Regions from separate parts of the Streptomyces sp. NEAU-174 genome, predicted to be linked through region 1. Evidence: riboswitches for the same ligand, from Rfam matches in the RefSeq annotation. Region 1 holds a riboswitch; each other region holds the start of a gene.
The links. A riboswitch is a leader RNA that binds a small molecule or an ion and turns the genes downstream of it on or off. The one in region 1 is predicted to bind cyclic di-AMP.
Positions count from the first base shown of each region.

Region 2: linked by a shared signal. The riboswitch ahead of ACT2CW_RS00610 (C40 family peptidase) and the one ahead of tgmA (putative ATP-grasp-modified RiPP) in region 1 are both predicted to bind cyclic di-AMP.
Region 3: linked by a shared signal. The riboswitch ahead of ACT2CW_RS33740 (M23 family metallopeptidase) and the one ahead of tgmA (putative ATP-grasp-modified RiPP) in region 1 are both predicted to bind cyclic di-AMP.
Region 4: linked by a shared signal. The riboswitch ahead of ACT2CW_RS05110 (M23 family metallopeptidase) and the one ahead of tgmA (putative ATP-grasp-modified RiPP) in region 1 are both predicted to bind cyclic di-AMP.

Region 1 covers NZ_JBQTCE010000003.1:302,186-306,389, reverse strand. The annotation lists gene ACT2CW_RS10690 (glycosyl hydrolase) at 1-330, opposite strand, end outside; gene tgmB (ATP-grasp ribosomal peptide maturase) at 729-1,667, opposite strand; gene tgmA (putative ATP-grasp-modified RiPP) at 1,676-1,867, opposite strand; cyclic di-AMP (ydaO/yuaA leader) riboswitch at 2,208-2,364, opposite strand; gene ACT2CW_RS10675 (carbohydrate ABC transporter permease) at 2,614-3,531, opposite strand; gene ACT2CW_RS10670 (ABC transporter substrate-binding protein) at 3,545-4,204, opposite strand, start outside.
Region 2 covers NZ_JBQTCE010000001.1:140,363-144,566, reverse strand. The annotation lists gene ACT2CW_RS00620 (hypothetical protein) at 1-6, shown strand, start outside; gene ACT2CW_RS00615 (L,D-transpeptidase) at 127-885, shown strand; gene ACT2CW_RS00610 (C40 family peptidase) at 991-2,163, opposite strand; cyclic di-AMP (ydaO/yuaA leader) riboswitch at 2,172-2,357, opposite strand; gene pcrA (DNA helicase PcrA) at 2,516-4,204, shown strand, end outside.
Region 3 covers NZ_JBQTCE010000013.1:270,930-275,133, forward strand. The annotation lists gene ACT2CW_RS33730 (HPr family phosphocarrier protein) at 1-144, shown strand, start outside; gene ACT2CW_RS33735 (GntR family transcriptional regulator) at 301-1,056, opposite strand; gene ACT2CW_RS33740 (M23 family metallopeptidase) at 1,338-2,132, opposite strand; cyclic di-AMP (ydaO/yuaA leader) riboswitch at 2,147-2,311, opposite strand; gene ACT2CW_RS33745 (M16 family metallopeptidase) at 2,596-3,978, opposite strand; gene ACT2CW_RS33750 (M16 family metallopeptidase) at 3,999-4,204, opposite strand, start outside.
Region 4 covers NZ_JBQTCE010000001.1:1,163,113-1,167,316, reverse strand. The annotation lists gene ACT2CW_RS05115 (aldo/keto reductase) at 1-224, opposite strand, end outside; gene ACT2CW_RS05110 (M23 family metallopeptidase) at 340-1,578, opposite strand; cyclic di-AMP (ydaO/yuaA leader) riboswitch at 1,590-1,724, opposite strand; gene ACT2CW_RS05105 (PP2C family protein-serine/threonine phosphatase) at 2,046-3,446, opposite strand; gene ACT2CW_RS05100 (DUF6227 family protein) at 3,671-4,204, opposite strand, start outside.

The DNA.
Region 1 (4,204 bases):
ATTGCCCTTGTTGTTGAACGCGTCGGTGTGGTTGCTACCACCGGTGTTGATCTTGGTGACGCTGAGCTGGCTCCAGGTTCGGCCGCCGTCGTAGCTGCGGTCCACCCACACCAGGTCACCCGGGGAGCCGAAGATCCTGCCCCATGCGCATGTCCCGTTGTACCGCAGCTCGATGCCGCGGGAGTGGGTCGAGGCGGACGCGACCGTCCTGGCGTTGTTGGTGTTGCAGCCTTCGGCGGCCTGAGCCGGAGCCGCAGTCACCGCGGTGAGCATGGCTCCGGTGAGCCCTGCTGCGGCGATGGTCCCGAGGAGGGCGTTGCGCGTACCCATGTCTGGTGTCCTTCCGGTTGTGTGAATCGCTCGTTCGGCGACGTTCGGGGTATATCGCGAGCCGGTTGGGACCGGTCCCAACCGGTACGGCCAGATATGGCCTGAAGTAGCAGTTGACGTCTCTCCTTGCGTTCGTCTACGACCGCCGGACGGGGCGCACGGGGAGGTTCGTCGAATCCAAGCCCTCCGGCTCTGGGAACGCGGCCGTCCCCGCGGACAGCTGAGGGTGTGACCACAGACAGGGACATGAGCCGGGAGTCGGGCACCGGAGCGTGCGGAGGGAAGGGCCCGCCACCACCGCCGTGGGAGCCGCCCCCGGAGACCCGGCCGGGTCCCTCACTCCAGCGGCCCGGCCATCCGTTGCACGCCTGCCGCCTGGGCGGTCTTCCGGGCCGCCGTTACCGAGGAGGGGTGGATCGACTGGCCAACCAGGCCGCGACGGCCTCGGCGATGGGCTGGCCGGTCTCCAGCTCGATGAAGCCGAACTGCCCGCCCTGGTTGCACTCGAGGAACCACCAGGTGCCGTCACCGTCCTCGGCGAAATCGAAAGCGCCGTAGGCGAGTTGGGCGAGAGACACGTAGGCACGGACGGCCCCCGCGATGCGGTCAGGTATGCGGGCCGGGGACCAGAGGGCGCCGTTGTCGGTGAAGCGCCCGTCCACCTCCTTGGGGTCGGACAACTTCCGGGCGGCGAACAACTCGTCTCCGACACAGGTCAGCCGGATGTCCGCACGCTTGGGTACGCGCTGTTGAAGAAGGGTGGGGCCGGCTGTCACCCCTGCGAAGTCGGCATCCGGCTCGACACGACTGGTGGGAAGTGCCATCGGTGGGTCACTGGGGTGTGCTCCCGAAATCGACTTCACGACGAGATCCCGGTACCGGGCGGCGAAGTCGCGTGCGATCTGCGGGAAGCTGGTGATCAGCGTGGGGGGCACCGCGAAGCCGCTGTGGTGGGCGACACGCAGCTGCCAGGGTTTGCGGCGGGCCTGCTGGGCCGCGACCGGGTGATTCATCCAGCGCGTGCCCGTTGCGTGCAGAGTTCCGTACAGGGCGTGTTCGGACTCGGCCGTGAGCCATTCGGCCTGATGGGTGGCTTGCGCGGCCGGGCGACCGGGTCTGCGTACCCATATAGAGCGCGGTCCGGTCATGCTCACCACCCGGTCACCGGTCGACAGGTGACCGTGGAAGTCGCCCTGGACGTACTCCGCTGACAGGCTGACCCGGCCGGGGAGGTCGGCAGGGTCCAGGCGTACGACCGGGACGCCCCGGTCGTCCAGGGCCGACACCACCATGTCCGCGGTCACGTCCTCGGCACAGGTCAGTATGAGGACCGTCATGGGACCCGTCAGTCGTCGAAGTGGGTTTTGGAACCTGCCGTGGAGCAGGTGGTGCTCGCGGCCAGCAGCAAGGCGCGGTCGCTGGTGGCCGGGCGGCCGTCGGGCAGGACGTTCCACTGCCGTCTGGGGTCATAGGCGTAAGGGATCACGATGGGCGGGGGCGCGGCAGGGCGGGCGTAGTCCAACGCGAAGGGTTTCAACATGTCTCCTCCTGTTTGACGGAAGGCACGGCGGGTTCCGAGCTGGCTGAGCGGCAGACGGCCGCACTGGCTTCCGAGCCCGCCAAGCCGGCAGCGACCCCGCCCCGTCAAACGCGCACACCGAGGAGGCAGGGCTCAGCACCGGCCGCGTGCTCGTACGTGGATGAGTGACCCCGGTATACGGCTGAGGTCACACCAGTCGGCGGCCTTCTTCACTCACTGCGTGGAGAAACCGGAAACGCGAGGGGTGCGCCGACAGGGGAGGCGCGGCCGAGGAGGCGCTGGGCGGCGCTTTGAGGGCATGGGGAGCGGTGTTGTCCGACGACAGACATCAGGGTGGCTCCGTACTCCGGAACGCCTGCGAGGTGAGCTGTCGGGTTCGGGTTGGAGATTCACCCGGCCGTGTGCTTCCACGGCTTCACCCCTAGCCGTCCGGTACGTGTTGTCCGCACGGCGCAAGTGGGTCCCCCACTCCTGCCCGACGGTGTGATGACGTGCTGCCGCGGCGCCGGTGGGCAGGATTCGGCGGCCCGGCAACGTGGTGTTCGCTTCTCGAACGCCGAGCACGCTAGAGGGACCTCGGTTCGAACACAAGGTCTTCACAAGTGGGCATGAGCGAACTCGCTCCTGGCGCGGTCACGTTCGGGATGGATAAGTGTGACATGCCTGACAACAGGGGCGCGGATGTGTGTGTTGTGTGTCGGCAATCACGTTCCGCCCGGCGTGTGCCCCGCCGAGCGGGGAGCTCAGACCTCCTCGCGCATCAGCCGCAGGTACACCACCGAGAACAACGCACCCACCAGCAGCAACAGCAGGGCCACCGCCGTGCCGTAGCCGATGAGGGACTTGTTGAACGCCTGGTCGTACATGAAGACCGGGAGGGTCTGGCTGCGGTTTCCCGGGCCGCCTCGGGTCATGGCCCAGATGAGGCCGAACACCGACAGCGTCTGGAGGGTGTTCAGCATCAGATTGGTGCCGATGGAGCGGCGGATCATCGGCAGGGTGATGTGCCAGAAGCGGCCGAGGCCGCCGGCGCCGTCGACCTCCGCGGCCTCGGTGATCTCCTTGGGGATCTCCGACAGCGCGGCGGAGTAGACGAGCATCGAGAAGGCCGTGCCGCGCCAGACGTTGGCGAAGGAGACGGCGAGGATGGGCAGGGTGTAGAGCCAGTTCTGGGACGGCAGGCCCAGCCAGTCCAGCAGCGCGTTGAGCGTGCCCTCGCGGCGGAAGAACGCGTACAGCAGGAAGCCCGCCACGATCTCGGGGACGACCCAGGCCGCGATGACGATCGAGCCGGTGAGCGTGCGCACCGGCCGGGAGGCGCGCTGCATCAGGGCGGCCAGGGCTAGGCCGAGGGTGTTCTGGCCGACGAGGGAGGAGAGCAGGGTGAAGACGAGGGTGAGGACGACCGCGTTACGGAAGTCGTCGTCCCCGAAGGCGCGCTGGAAGTTGTCCAGGCCCACGAAGTCCGTGGAGGACGCGCCCGTGAGCTGCATGTTCGTGAAGGCGATATAGACGCAGTAGGCGATCGGGCCACCGAGGAAGAGCAGCAGCATGACGGTGGCGGGGGCGAGCGGGAGCCAGCGCAGGGGGCGGCCGCGACGGGGGCCCGGCCGGGCCGGGGTCTCCGTCGGGGCCGCCGCCACCTTGGTCGCGGTTGCCATCGGGGGGCGGCCCTCAGCCCTGGCCGCCCGCCGCCACCGTGGCGCCGTCGGCGATGGACTTCAGCTGGTCGTCGTAGGACTTCGCGGCCTTCTCCGGTGAGGAGTCACCCGTGGTCGCCGCCTCCATCGCCTCGCCGATCGCCGTGGAGACCTGCGGATAGACGGGGGTGGTGGGCCGGTAGTGGGTGTTCTTCACCAGGCCCGTGAAGAAGGTGATCCCGGGCATGGACGAGGTGTACTTCGGGTCCTGCGCGACGTCCTTGCGGACCGCGATCTGCGCGTCGACGATGTCCCAGGTGACCGCGTTGTCCTTGGTCTGGAGCTGCTGGATGAACTTCCAGGCCAGATCGGGGTTCTTGGACTTCGCGGTGATCGCCCACGTCCAGCCGCCGGACATGCTGACCTTGCCGGGCGCCTGGCCGTGCTGCGTGGGCATCGGGGCCTGGCCGAGGGTCTTGGACCACTCGGGCCACGGCTTGCCGCCGGTCTTCAGCCAGTTCTGGCCGAGCCAGGAGCCGTCGAGGGCGATGGCCAGCTCGCCCTTGGGCAGCCATTCGCTGTAGACGGTGGTGCCGACGTTGGGGTCGAGGGCGTCGGAGATGTCCGGGCCCAGCTTCTCGGAGTAGACGGTCTTGAGGAAGCCGAGGGCGTCGGTGAACCCCTTGCCGCCGGT
Region 2 (4,204 bases), on a different contig from region 1:
ACCTGACGAACGAATGTTCTGGGGGTAATCCCACGACAACGCGACACGATCCCGAGGCAACCGTTTGCACTCGCGAGCTGTCTTAGTAAAGAGCGAGGCAGTCGAGAGGAGTGGCCAATGGGGGTATTGGGGGCAGTCAGAAGTCATGGGCGGCGCGTGGGCGTCGCGCTGGGGCTGGCGGGGATGGTGGTGCCGCTCGCGGTGGCCGTCGCCGGTCCGGCGCAGGCTCAGGCGCGGCCGCTGGGCCGGTCGGCCGGCACGGTGACACCGGTGAGCATGGCCGCGTCGTCGTGCACGACCACCGCGGGGCCGTATCAGCGGCAGGCCGAGCGCTTCCTGGGCCGTCCGGTGGACGGGCGGCAGTCGCGAGCGGACTGTCTCGCGATCCAGAAGTTCCAGATCGACCACGGCATCAGTCCGACGATCGGCTACGCGGGCCCGATCACCTCGGGTGTGATGAACCTCATCAGCGCCCAGAAGGCCGCCGGGCACAACCCGAACGCGGCGCGGAAGTGCCCGACCAACAAGGGCCGGATCGCCTGCGTCGACCTCACCCGCCAGCTGAGCTGGGTCCAGGACGGCTCCCGGCTGGTCTACGGACCGGTGCCGGTGCGGTCCGGGCGGGACGGCTTCGAGACCCGCACCGGGCTGAAGAGGGTCTACTGGCGGAACATCAACCACTGGTCGACGCTCTACAAGGTCGCCATGCCCTACAGCCAGTTCTTCGACGGCGGCCAGGCGTTTCATTCGATCGACGGCAGCGTATGGTCGCCGCCCGGCTCCCACGGCTGCGTCAACATGCGTAAGGGCGACGCCAAGAAGTACTGGAGCCTGCTGAAGAACGGCGACGACGTGTACGTCTACGGGCGCAAGCCCGGCACCTGAGGCGCTGGCGGCGCCGCTGAAGCGCTGACGGCGCCGCCGAGCCGATGACGATGCCGCTGCCCGGGGTCCCGGCCCCGGGCAGCGGCATCGTCGGGATCAGGGGGCCTACGAGGGCCGTACGCTCCCGTAGATCGGCATCTCCGTGATCGGCGCCTTCTTCACCACATCGCCCGGCTTCGGCGCGTGGATCATCATCCCGTCGCCGATGTAGAGGCCGACATGGCTGATGTCGTCGTAGAAGAAGACGAGATCGCCCGGCTGGAGCTGCGACGTCGAGACCCGCGTACCGGCCTTCACCTGGTCCCAGGTGGTGCGCGGCAGCGAGATCCCGGCCGACTTCCAGGCCGCCTGCGTCAGCCCCGAGCAGTCGAAGGAGCTGGGCCCGGTGGCGCCCCAGACGTACGGCTTGCCGAGCTGCGCCTTGGCGAAGGCAATGGCCTGGGCCGCCTTGGAGCTGCCTGCCGGGGCCGAGGGGGTGGAGGGCGCCGTCGAACCGGAGCCACCCGCGTTCTGCTGCTCCTGCTCCTGCTGCTTCTTGCGCGCGGCCGCCTCCTGCCGCTGCTTCTCGGCCAGCTCGGCGGCCTTACGGCGGGCCTCCTCCGCCTTCTTCTTCTCGATCGCCGCCAGCCGCGCCTTCTCCTTGGCGGTCAGATTCGCCAGCAGCCGCCGCGCCTCGGTCAGCTTGTCCTGGACGGTCTTCTTCTGGACCTTCAGCTGCTTCTGGGACGCGGTCAGCGAGGCGAGGCTCTCGCTGGCCTTGCCGCGCTCCTTGGCGGCCTTCACCCGCTGCTTCTGGAAGTCGTCGACGGCCTGCTTCTGCCGGCCGGTCATCCGGTCCATCAGATGCGACTGGTCGAAGACGTCCTGCGGATCGTTGGAGAACAGCAGGGTCGCGGCGGAGCGGGCCATTCCGCCGTCGCGGTACTGGGCGGCGGCGTAGTTGCCGAGCATGCGCCGCGCCTCGTTGAGCTTCTCGGTGCGCTGGGCGACGGAGTCCAGCAGCTTGTCGACCTTGGCCCGCTGCTGGTCGGTGCGCTCCTTGGCGGCGTTGTAGCGCTGGGTGGCGGTCTCCGCCTGGTGGTACAGGGTGTCGACCTTCTCCTTCACCTGCTCGATCGACTGGGCGGCCGGCTTGGGGTCGGTGGGCGCGGCGTTGGCCGACTGGGAGAGGAGGGTGACGGATGCGAGGGCGGCCGTGGTGAACCCGACGGCCGTACGGCGGCTGTGACCGGTGAGCGGGGCGGGTATTCGGCTCCGCGGCTTGCGGTGCGACGCCAAGGGAGGCGACTCCTTCCGTGGACCGCCTACCGGGTTAGCTGTCGGGTTCGGGCGGTACGGAAGGCTGCCCTACGGCCGTGTCCGGGCGGCACTGTCCGTGCCGCACCGTTTCGGGCCGATTCACCCCGGTGTTGCGTTGTTGGGTCCCCGGCTCCGGGCGCCTCACGGCGTACCGGACTCGGCGGAGGCAGCCCGTGCCGACGTGGTTCGCCGACGGATCTTCCGGGCCGCCTGACGCAGGACGGTAGCCAACACGTGGGGCTCCTGTGAAGACTGGTGACCGTTTTGCCCGAAACCGTTTCGTGATGTTCGGACGTCGGCTGTCAGTGGGGCGGCCTAGACTCGGGGAGCGATGAGCAGCCTCTTTGACGACAGCTTCCTGGCGGACCTCGGGCCTCCTTCGGACGAGGAGCGGCCACCGCCGCCCGAGGAATCGGCACACCCTGGTCACGGCGGTGCCGAGGACGTGCCGCATCACCTCTTCAGCGGCGATTTCGACGCGCCCGTGCCCCGGGAGGCCCACTACCGGGACGGCGCGGCCCGGCCCGTCGTGGACCCGTCCGCCCTGCTCGAGGGGTTGAACGAGCAGCAGCGGGCCGCCGTGGAGCACACCGGCTCGCCGCTGCTGATCGTCGCGGGCGCCGGCTCCGGCAAGACCCGGGTGCTCACCCACCGCATCGCCTATCTGCTCGGCGCCCGCTCCACCCACCCCGGCCAGATCCTCGCCATCACCTTCACCAACAAGGCGGCGGGCGAGATGAAGGAGCGCGTCGAGGAGCTCGTCGGCCCCCGGGCCAACGCCATGTGGGTGTCCACCTTCCACAGCGCCTGTGTCCGCATCCTGCGCCGGGAGTCGAAGAAGCTGGGCTTCACCTCGTCGTTCTCGATCTACGACGCGGCCGACTCCAAGCGACTGATGGCGCTGGTCTGCCGGGATCTGGATCTCGACCCCAAGCGGTTCCCGCCGAAGTCCTTCAGCGCCAAGATCTCCAACCTCAAGAACGAGCTGATCGACGAGGAGACCTTCGCCGGGCAGGCGGCAGACGGTTTTGAGAAGACGCTGGCCGAGGCGTATGTGATGTACCAGGCGCGGCTGCGCGAGGCCAACGCGCTGGACTTCGACGACATCATCATGACCACGGTCAATCTGCTCCAGGCGTTCCCGGACGTCGCCGAGCACTACCGCCGCCGCTTCCGGCACGTCCTGGTGGACGAGTACCAGGACACCAACCACGCGCAGTACACACTCGTGCGCGAGCTGGTGGGCACCGACACCGAGGAGACCACGGCCGCCGAGCTGTGCGTGGTGGGCGACGCCGACCAGTCGATCTACGCCTTCCGGGGCGCCACGATCCGTAACATCCTCCAGTTCGAGGAGGACTACCCCACCGCGCGGACGATCCTCCTCGAGCAGAACTACCGCTCCACCCAGACCATCCTGAGCGCGGCCAACGCGGTCATCGAGCGCAATGAGAACCGCCGCCCGAAGAACCTGTGGACGGACGCCGGCGCCGGGACCGAGATCACCGGCTATGTGGCCGACACCGAGCACGACGAGGCCCAGTTCGTCGCCGACGAGATCGACCGGCTGACCGACGCGGGCGACGCCAAGGCCGGGGACGTGGCGGTCTTCTACCGCACCAACGCCCAGTCCCGTGTCTTCGAAGAGGTCTTCATCCGCGTCGGGCTGCCGTACAAGGTCGTCGGCGGCGTGCGCTTCTACGAGCGCAAGGAGGTCCGGGACGTCCTCGCCTATCTGCGGGTGCTGGCCAACCCCGAGGACTCCGTCCCGCTGCGCCGGATCCTGAACGTGCCCAAGCGCGGCATCGGCGAGCGCGCGGAAGCCATGATCGACGCGCTGTCGCTGCGCGAGAAGATCACCTTCCCGCAGGCGCTGCGCCGGGTCGACGAGGCGTACGGCATGGCGGCCCGCTCGGCCAACGCCGTCAAGCGGTTCAACACGCTCATGGAGGAGCTGCACACCATCGTGGAGTCCGGGGCGGGCCCGGCCACCGTCCTGGAGGCGGTGCTGGAGCGCACC
Region 3 (4,204 bases), on a different contig from region 1:
TCCATGCTGGCCGTGCTCGGCCTGGGCGCGCAGGGCGGCGAGGAGGTCGTCCTCGCTTCCGACGCGGACGACGCCGAGGTGGCGCTCGACCGTCTGGCGAAGCTGGTGGCGGAGGGGCTCGAGGAGCTTCCCGAGACCGTCTGACCCCGGGCGAGCCCTGCCTGGAATTCCCTGGTGATTCCCGGAGTGATTTCAGGGATTCGGCACGGCGGGGCCGCGGTGGCCGTAATGGTCACCGCAGCCCCGCCGTTTTCATGTTTCCGCGTACAGAATTCCCAAGAGTTGTATACGGGAGCTCTGTTAATTCCGGCCGCTCGCCGTGTTGACGGAATGTTTCGAAGTCCTCACCGGAATCGGGCGGCGCAGCCGGTATTCCGACAGCGCGCGCTCGGTGTGCGCGGTGGCGAGCGCCCGCGCGCGGTCGGCGTCGCCGCGCGCCACCGCGTCCACCAGCGCGCCGTGCTCCGCCCAGGACTCCATGGCCCGCGCGGCCGGGTCGGGGCGCACGGCGCCCTCGGGGGGCGCGGGCCGCGGGCCGGGAGCGGCCGCGTACACCCACGCGGTCTTACGGCGCAGCTGGACGAGCAGCGCGGCCAGGCTCGGGCTGCCGGACGCCTGGGCGAGCGTCTCGTGGAACCAGTCGCCCAGCGGCCGCAGTTCGCCGAGCTGACCGCCCTGGGCCCGCTCCCGGCCGAGCCGGACCAGTCCGCGCAGCACCTTCAGATGGGCCTCGGTGCGGCGCTGTGCGGCCCGTGCGGCGCCCAGCGGCTCCAGCAGCGCGCGGATGTCCAGCAGATCGGCCGCCTCGCGCTCGGAGGGCTGGGCGACGCAGGCCCCCGCGTGCCGCCGGGTGGTCACAAAGCCCTCGGACTCCAGGGTGCGCAGGGCCTCGCGGACCGGCACCCGGGAGACGCCGTAGCGCCGGGCGAGCAGTTCCTCGGTGAGGCGGCTGCCGGGCTGATACGCACCGGAGACGATGTCGTCGCGAATCGCCGCGCAGATCGCGTGTGCCGAAATCCGGCGACCGCCCTGGACCGCGTTCGTATCCCCGCTCATTTACGGTCCCGCATTGTCGAACCTCCGCCTTAACGCCCGCGAAACTAACCATGGAACGCGCGTTGACAGACTCTATTCCACGCGGCCGCCATTTCCGATGGCGGGAAGCATTTCATGGATATTTTTTGGTCAGCCGGGCGGTGGCACGCCGAAGGCCCCGTCCGGCGGACGGGGCCTTCTCGGAAGTCTCACGGGGTCTCGGAATCCCGGGATCCCGGGATCGTGGGACCCGCGCGGCGTTCGCGCCGGACGCGCGACGGGTCAGACGTTGACGCCGTGCGTCAGACGTTGACGCCGTGGTTACGCAGGTACGACAGCGGGTCCATGTCCGAGCCGTAGTCCGGGCTGGTGCGGGCCTCGAAGTGCAGATGCGGTCCGGTGACGTTCCCGGTGGCGCCCGACAGGCCGATCTGCTGGCCGGGGGTGACCTTCTGGCCGACCGAGACGCTGATCGACGACAGGTGGCCGTACTGGGTGTACGTGCCGTCGTTCATCTTGATGACGACATTGTTGCCGTAGGAGCCGCCCCAGCCCGCCTCGACGATCTCGCCCATGCCCACGGAGTGCACCGTGGTGCCGGTGGAGGCGTGGAAGTCGATACCGGTGTGGGTGCCGGAGGACCACAGCCCGCTGGACGCCTGGTAGCCGGTGGAGACGTAGGAGCCGCTGATCGGCGACACGAAGGTGTTGAGGCGCTTGCGCTCGGCCTCGCGCGCCGCGCGCTCCTTGGCCTCGCGCTCGGCCTTGGCCTTCTTCGCCGCGGCCTCCGCCTTCCTGGCGGCCTCCTGGCGGGCGATCGCCTCTGCCTTGGCCTTGGCGGCGGCCTGCTCGGCGGCGGTCTCCTGGGACTGCGCCTGGGCCTCGATGTGGTCCGCGATCCCGTCGCCGATCACGATCGCCTGGGTCAGACCGGTCTGCTGGGGATCGGGGGCCCCGTCGGCCGCGAACGCCTGTCCGGTGATCCCGGCGACCACACCCGAGGCGACGGTCGTGATGCCCACGACGTTGGCGCTCGTGCGGATGTTGACCTTGGTGGTGCGGCGGTGCTTCCCGGTGGCAGTGCGGGTGGACGCCATACTGAGGCGCACTCCTTTCCTTCCTTCTCGCCTACCGGGTTAGCTGACGGGTTCGGAGCAGGAAGGTCTCCTACGGACCCCTCCCCCGGCCGGGGAAGGCGCCCGATTCACCCCTGGGGACGTGTTGGGTCCCCGGCTCCCCTGGCTTGCGCCGTACGGGGACTCGGCGATGACTGTCCGGTGCCGCGGGTGCGGCGGGTCGCTGGCGAACAGCCGGACTGACGCTAAACGGGCTCGCTTTCGATCACCAAACGGTTCCGGTTTTTTGTTGCTCTCCCCACAAACCAAACAAGCAGTCAATCCTATAAATCGGGCATGTCGGATGGACTCCGGCGCCCTTCCGGGGCCGGGGTCCCTCCGCCGCCGGCTCATGGACCGGAGGCCCACCGGACCGTCCGCGGGACCGTCAGCGAGTCGGCCGGACCGGTGGTTCAGCGCACGGATCCGGCCAACTCTCCCCGCCTCAGTTGGAGATGACGCTGACCTCGCCGATGCCCAGCGCCCGGACCGGCTCCTCGATCGCCGAGGCGTCCCCGACCAGCACCGTGACCAGCCGGTCCGCCGGGAAGGCGCTCACCACCGCGGCGGTGGCCTCCACCGTGCCGGTCTCCGCCAGCCGGGCGTACAACTGCGCCTGGAAGTCGTCCGGAAGATGCTGCTCGACCTGGTCCGCGAGGGTGTTCGCGACGGACGCCGCCGTCTCGTACTTCAGCGGGGCGACGCCCACCAGGTTCTGCACCGCGACATCGCGCTCGTCGTCGGTCAGCCCCTGCTCCTTCAGCGTGCGCAGCACCTTCCAGAGGTCGTCCAGCGCGGGGCCGGTGACCTCGGTGGCCACCGAGCCGCTGATCGCCAGCATCGAGGCGCCCGAGGAGCCGCCCGTGGGCGACGGGGGCCCGGAGCGCAGCACCTGGCCGAAGGCGCGCACCCCGTAGGTGTAGCCCTTCTCCTCGCGCAGCACGCGGTCGAGGCGGGAGGTGAGGGTGCCGCCCAGGCAGTACGTGCCGAGCACCTGCGCGGGCCAGACCCGGTCGTGGCGGTCGGCGCCCACGCGCCCGATGAGCAGCTGGGTCTGCACCGCGCCCGGCCGGTCGACGATCACCACACGGCCGGTGTCGTCCGCGACGATCGGCGGAGCCGTGCGCGGCGCGCCCGCCCCGCCCGTCCAGGCGCCGAGGGTGTCCGCGAGCGCCCGGTCCAGGTCGACGCCGCCGAGGTCGCCCACGATGACGGCGGTGGCGGTGGAGGGGCGGATATGTGCCTCGTAGAAGGCCCGCACGGCCGCGGCGTCGATGCCCTCGATGGTCTCCTGGGTGCCCTGGCGCGGCCGGGACATCCGCGACTCGGCCGGGAAGAGCTCCGCGGAGAGGGCCATCGAGGCGCGGCGGGCCGGGTTGGCCAGCTCATGGGGGATCTCGTCCAGCCGGTTGCGCACCAGCCGCTCGACCTCGCCGTCCGGGAAGGCGGGGGCGCGCAGCGCGTCGGCCACCAGACCGAGCGCCTTGGGCAGCCGGGAGACCGGGACCTCCAGGGAGACGCGGACGCCGGCGTGGTCGGCGTGGGCGTCCAGCGTGGCGCCGCAGCGCTCGAGCTCGGCGGCGAACTCCTCGGCGTCGTGCTTGTCGGTGCCCTCCGACAGGGCGCGCGCCATGATCGTGGCGACGCCTTCGAGCCCGGCCGGCTCGGCGTCCAGCGGCGCCTCCAGGTTGATCTCCACGGCGACGACCTGCTGGCCGGGGCGGTGGCAGCGCAGCACGGTGAGGCCGTTGGGCAGCTCACCGCGCTCGGGGGCGGGGAACGCCCACGGCCTGGGGGCGCCGCCCTTGGGCTGCGGGTGGAAGGTCATGGTCGCGGTGACGGCGTCGCTCACTGGGCCGCCTCCCCTTCTGCGTCGGTCTCGGCGGCTTCGGCGGTGTCGGCTGCGTCCTCGGCGCCCTGGACGGGCTCGTAGACCAGCACGGCGCGGTTGTCGGGGCGCAGCCGCGCCGCGGCCACGGCCCGCACCTCCTCGGGGCTGATGTCGAGCACCCGCTCCACGGCGGTCAGCGCCAGCTGCGGGTCGCCGAAGAGCA
Region 4 (4,204 bases), on a different contig from region 1:
GAGGCGAACCAGTTGCCGAGGATGGTCTCGGACTCGCCGCCCTCGTTGCCCGGTACCCAGGCGGAGTAGACATCGGCGGTGTCGATGAAGTTGCCGCCCGCCGCCACGTAGGCGTCGAGCACCCGGAAGGACTCGGCCTCGTTCGCGGTCCAGCCGAAGACGTTCCCGCCGAGGGAGAGCGGGAAGACGGACAGGTCACCGATCTTCTGTGTGTTGTCAGCCATACGTCTCTACAACGGTTGGCCGGGCGGGGTTGTTCCGGCCCCGGCCCCATCGATCGGCACCTGAACCGGCGGCCCTGGCGTCAAGGGGGGAGAGAGCGCCAGGGCCGCCGGGGTATCAGGGGTTCAGCCCGTGCTGGCGCAGCCAGGGCATCGGGTCGATCGGCGAGCCGCCGCCCGGCCGGACCTCGAGGTGGAGGTGCGGGCCGGTCACATTGCCGGTGGCGCCGACACGGGCGATGACATCGCCCGTCGACACCTTGCCGGAGGTGACCACCATCGAGGACAGGTGGCAGAACCAGAGCTCGGTGCCGTCGCTCATGGTCAGCACGATGCGGTAGCCGTACGAACCGGCCCAGCCCGCCTGGGTGATGGTGCCGCCGTGCACCGCCTTGACCGGGGTGCCGGTCGGGGCGGCGAAGTCCTGGCCCGTGTGGTTGGCCGACCATATGTCGCCCGCCTGGCCGAAGCTGGCGGTCAGGGTGTACGAGGCGACGGGGAGGGTGTACTGGGCGGCGAGCCTGGCCTGGCGCTCGGCCGCGGCCTTCTTCTCGGCCGCCTCCTTCGCCCGCTGCTCGGCGGCCCGCTTCTCCGCCTCGGCCTTGGCCTTCCGCTTGGCGGCCGCCTCCGCGGCCTGGTCGGCCGCCTTGTCCGCGGCGGCCCTGGCCTCCTTGGCGGCGGCCTGCGCCGCGGCGGTGCGGCTGTCCTCGTCCGCCGCGTTCTGCTGGTTCTCGGCCTGCTGGAGGATGCGGGCGCGGAGCGCCTCGCCCGCGTCGGTGGTGCCGCGCTGCTCGTCCTCGCTGGTCAGACCGGCCTGGGAGAGCGGGGCTGCGGCGGTCTGCGCGCCGCTGCTGTCGTCCGACGCCCAGGAGCCGATGCCCGGCAGGTCCTTGGCGGCGGGCAGGCTGGCCTTGACCTGATCGGCGACATGGCCGAGGTCCGGCATGGATATGGGGAGCTGGGGACGGTCCTTGGCGCTGGCCATACCGCCCGCACCGACCGCCGCGATCACGCCGACCCCGAGGACGGCGCCGCTGCGCGCCATGGTTCCGCCGCGCTGCTTGGCCACGCGGTGCCGGCCGCGTACGGGAGCGATGGACTCCTCGGTGGGGTTCCACTCCTCCCAGGTCTCGGCCTCGAATCCGGCACCCGGGCCCTCGGAGGCGCCCTCATCCGCGTAGCGGTCGTCGGGGGCGAAACCGTATGGGTCGTATGAGTCGTCGGGGGCGAATCGGCCGTCCCCTGAGCTCATCCCGCCACCGGCGTCGAAGCCGGGGCCGTAGGCGGTGGCGGTCCCCAAACCGCCTCCCCGTGTGCGATACGGGGCCTCGGCCAGGACAGACCTGTTGGACGCCACGGAGGCGCACTCCTTTCCTTCCCTCTCGCCTACCGGGTTAGCTGACGGGTTCGGAGCAGGAAGGTCTCCTACGGGTCAGGTTCGACCCGATTCACCCCAAGGTGTTGGTTCCCCGGTTCCCTTGGTGCTGCTGGTGGTGCGGTACTGCCGCTGTGCGTACGGGATTCGGCGACGGCGCACGGTGCCGCCCTTGCGACGGTTGTGACGACCGCGCTGCGTTATCGAACGTTAATAGAGAGCGCGATGTGATTCCAAGCTGTTCCGAGGAATCCGCGCACCTTTGGCATGAACTTAGCGCTCAAGGAGGGACAGATGGGGGCGAGTCGACGCGCGGGGCAAGAGTTGGCAAAACCGCATACGGATCGATCGTGCATCAATTGTTATGCGGAGGGAGCTCGGTCGGTTACGCAGGGTGTGCGGTGCGGTGCGCCGGGGTACGGTGCGCCGGGGTACGGTTGGCCGGTCGGCTAGGAGGGCGTGGGGTTCGGCCTGTTATCGCCCCCACCGGGGCCCCCACCGCTCTCTCGCCCGTTGTCCCGCCTGTTGTCCCCGTTGTCCCGTCCATTGCCGCGGGCCCGCGTCCGACGGACCGCCAGCAGCGCCATGTCGTCCGACGTCCCGCCACCCGTATGGCGCTCGACATCGGCCACCAACACGTCCAGCAGCTCCTGCGGACCGGCGAAGCGGCGGCCGCGCAGCCGCTCCTCCGGGTCATAGAACTCGCCATGGCGGTCCCGGGCCTCCGTGACCCCGTCCGTGAACAGCAGCAGCGTCTCGCCCTCCGCGAACGCCAGCTCCATCACCCGGTCCGGCCAACCCGCCAACTCCCCCATCCCCACCGGCAGCGCCGACGCCTCCGGCTCCAGGGCGCGCACCGCGCCGCCCTCCTCCAGGAGCAGCGGCGCCGGATGGCCGCGGTTGATCAGCCGCAGGGTGGAGCCGCCACGGGGAATTTCGGCCACCACGGCCGTCGTGAACCCCTCGGCCACCTCCAGGTCGGCCCGCCGGGCACCCTCGCGCTGCAACGCCCGCTCCAGGCGGCCCACGAGCGCCTCCAGGGTCGTCTCCTGCTCCGCGGCCTCCCGGAAGCAGCCCAGGAGGATCGCCACGACCTCCACGGCCCCCAGCCCCTTGCCGCGTACGTCCCCGACGGTCAGCCGTACGCCGTGCGGGGTGTCCTGGACCGCGTACAGATCACCGCCGATCGCCGCGTACTTCTCCGCCGGTACGTAGCGCGCGGCGATCTCCAGCCCGGCGAGCCGGGCGGGCGGCGCGGGCAGGACGGCGCGCTGGGCCGCCTCCGCGACACCGCGCGCCGAGGCGAGCCGGTGGTGGCTGCGGCGTACGACGCGGTTGATCACCACCGCCAGCACGGTCACGGTCGCCACCGTGATGATCTCGGTGGCCGCCTGGGTCGGGTCCCTGACCCCGTGCAACTCCGCCAGCAGACAGGTGGTGAGGACGGCGACGACGGCCGTGCCGATGGTCTGACGCAACGGTAAGAGCGCCGCGGCGACCAAAGGGGCGGCGGCGAAGAACGGCGAGGCGGTGTAGCCGGGCGGGGCGGCCAGGTCGAAGGCGATGCCGCCGAGGACGAGGACGGCGGGGACCCAGCGGGCCATACGGCGGCCCGGGGGCTCCTTACCGTTCTCATCGGCCGGAGCGGGCCCCGCGGTGGGCCCGGCGGACGCGTCGGTGGCGGCACCCGCCGCGGCACCGGCCGCGGCACCGATGTCGATGAGCGTACGGACGCGGGTGGTGGGGCGGCGGCGGGCGAGCGGGCGGGTCAGCCGGGGCCAGGCCGTACGCCGCTCCGTAACGCCCTCCGTACGGGCGCCCGTACGAGCCCTGCTCCCTCGCACCCGCACCGGCTTCTCTCGCTTCCCTGGTCCGCGTCCCGCCGCCGTCACGGCGTCCCGCCGCCGTCACAGCGTTACGGCGGCATCGTCGTCACGGGGTCACCGTCGTCACCAGGCTTCCGGCTGACGGGCCGCCAGGCGAGCCGGTGTCGGCCAAGCGGGTGCTCGGTGGGTGGGATGGGAAGGATGGGGATGGGAAGGGTGGGGATGGGAAGCGTCAGATACCGCGCACGTCAGAGGTCGACGCCCAGCGCGCGGGCGTGGCGGTCCGCCGCGAGCTCCGCCGAGACCTCGTCGAGGTACACCTCGCACACCAGCCGGCCGTCCCGGGTCAGGTTGTGCTCCAGCTCCCACAGCACGATCTCGTCCCCTCCGGCGAGGAGGAAGGCGTGCTCATAGAAGCGGCACCAGGTCGCGTCGGGACCGCCGGAGCGGCGCCGGGGCTTCGGCGCGAGGGCGATGTCATGGGCGAACGCGGTGGCCAGCAGCCGCTCGGTGTCCTCGCCCGGGCGGTCGGGGTTCTCCGCGCGGCGCAGGACGCGACGGGCGTGGTCGGCCGAATTGTCGGCCACATACGCACGGGAGTTCTCCACCGGCTCGGCCGTGTGCAGCAGCTGGTCCGGGAGCCACAGCGGTAACCCGTCGAGCTCCTCCCAGCGGGCGCCGCCGAGGCGCTCGTGGACGCGGCGCTCGGCCAGCGTCAGGGCGTCCTCGTCCGCGTAGAGCTCGTACAGCGGGCGGCCGCCCTCGCCCGTGTTGTGCTCCAG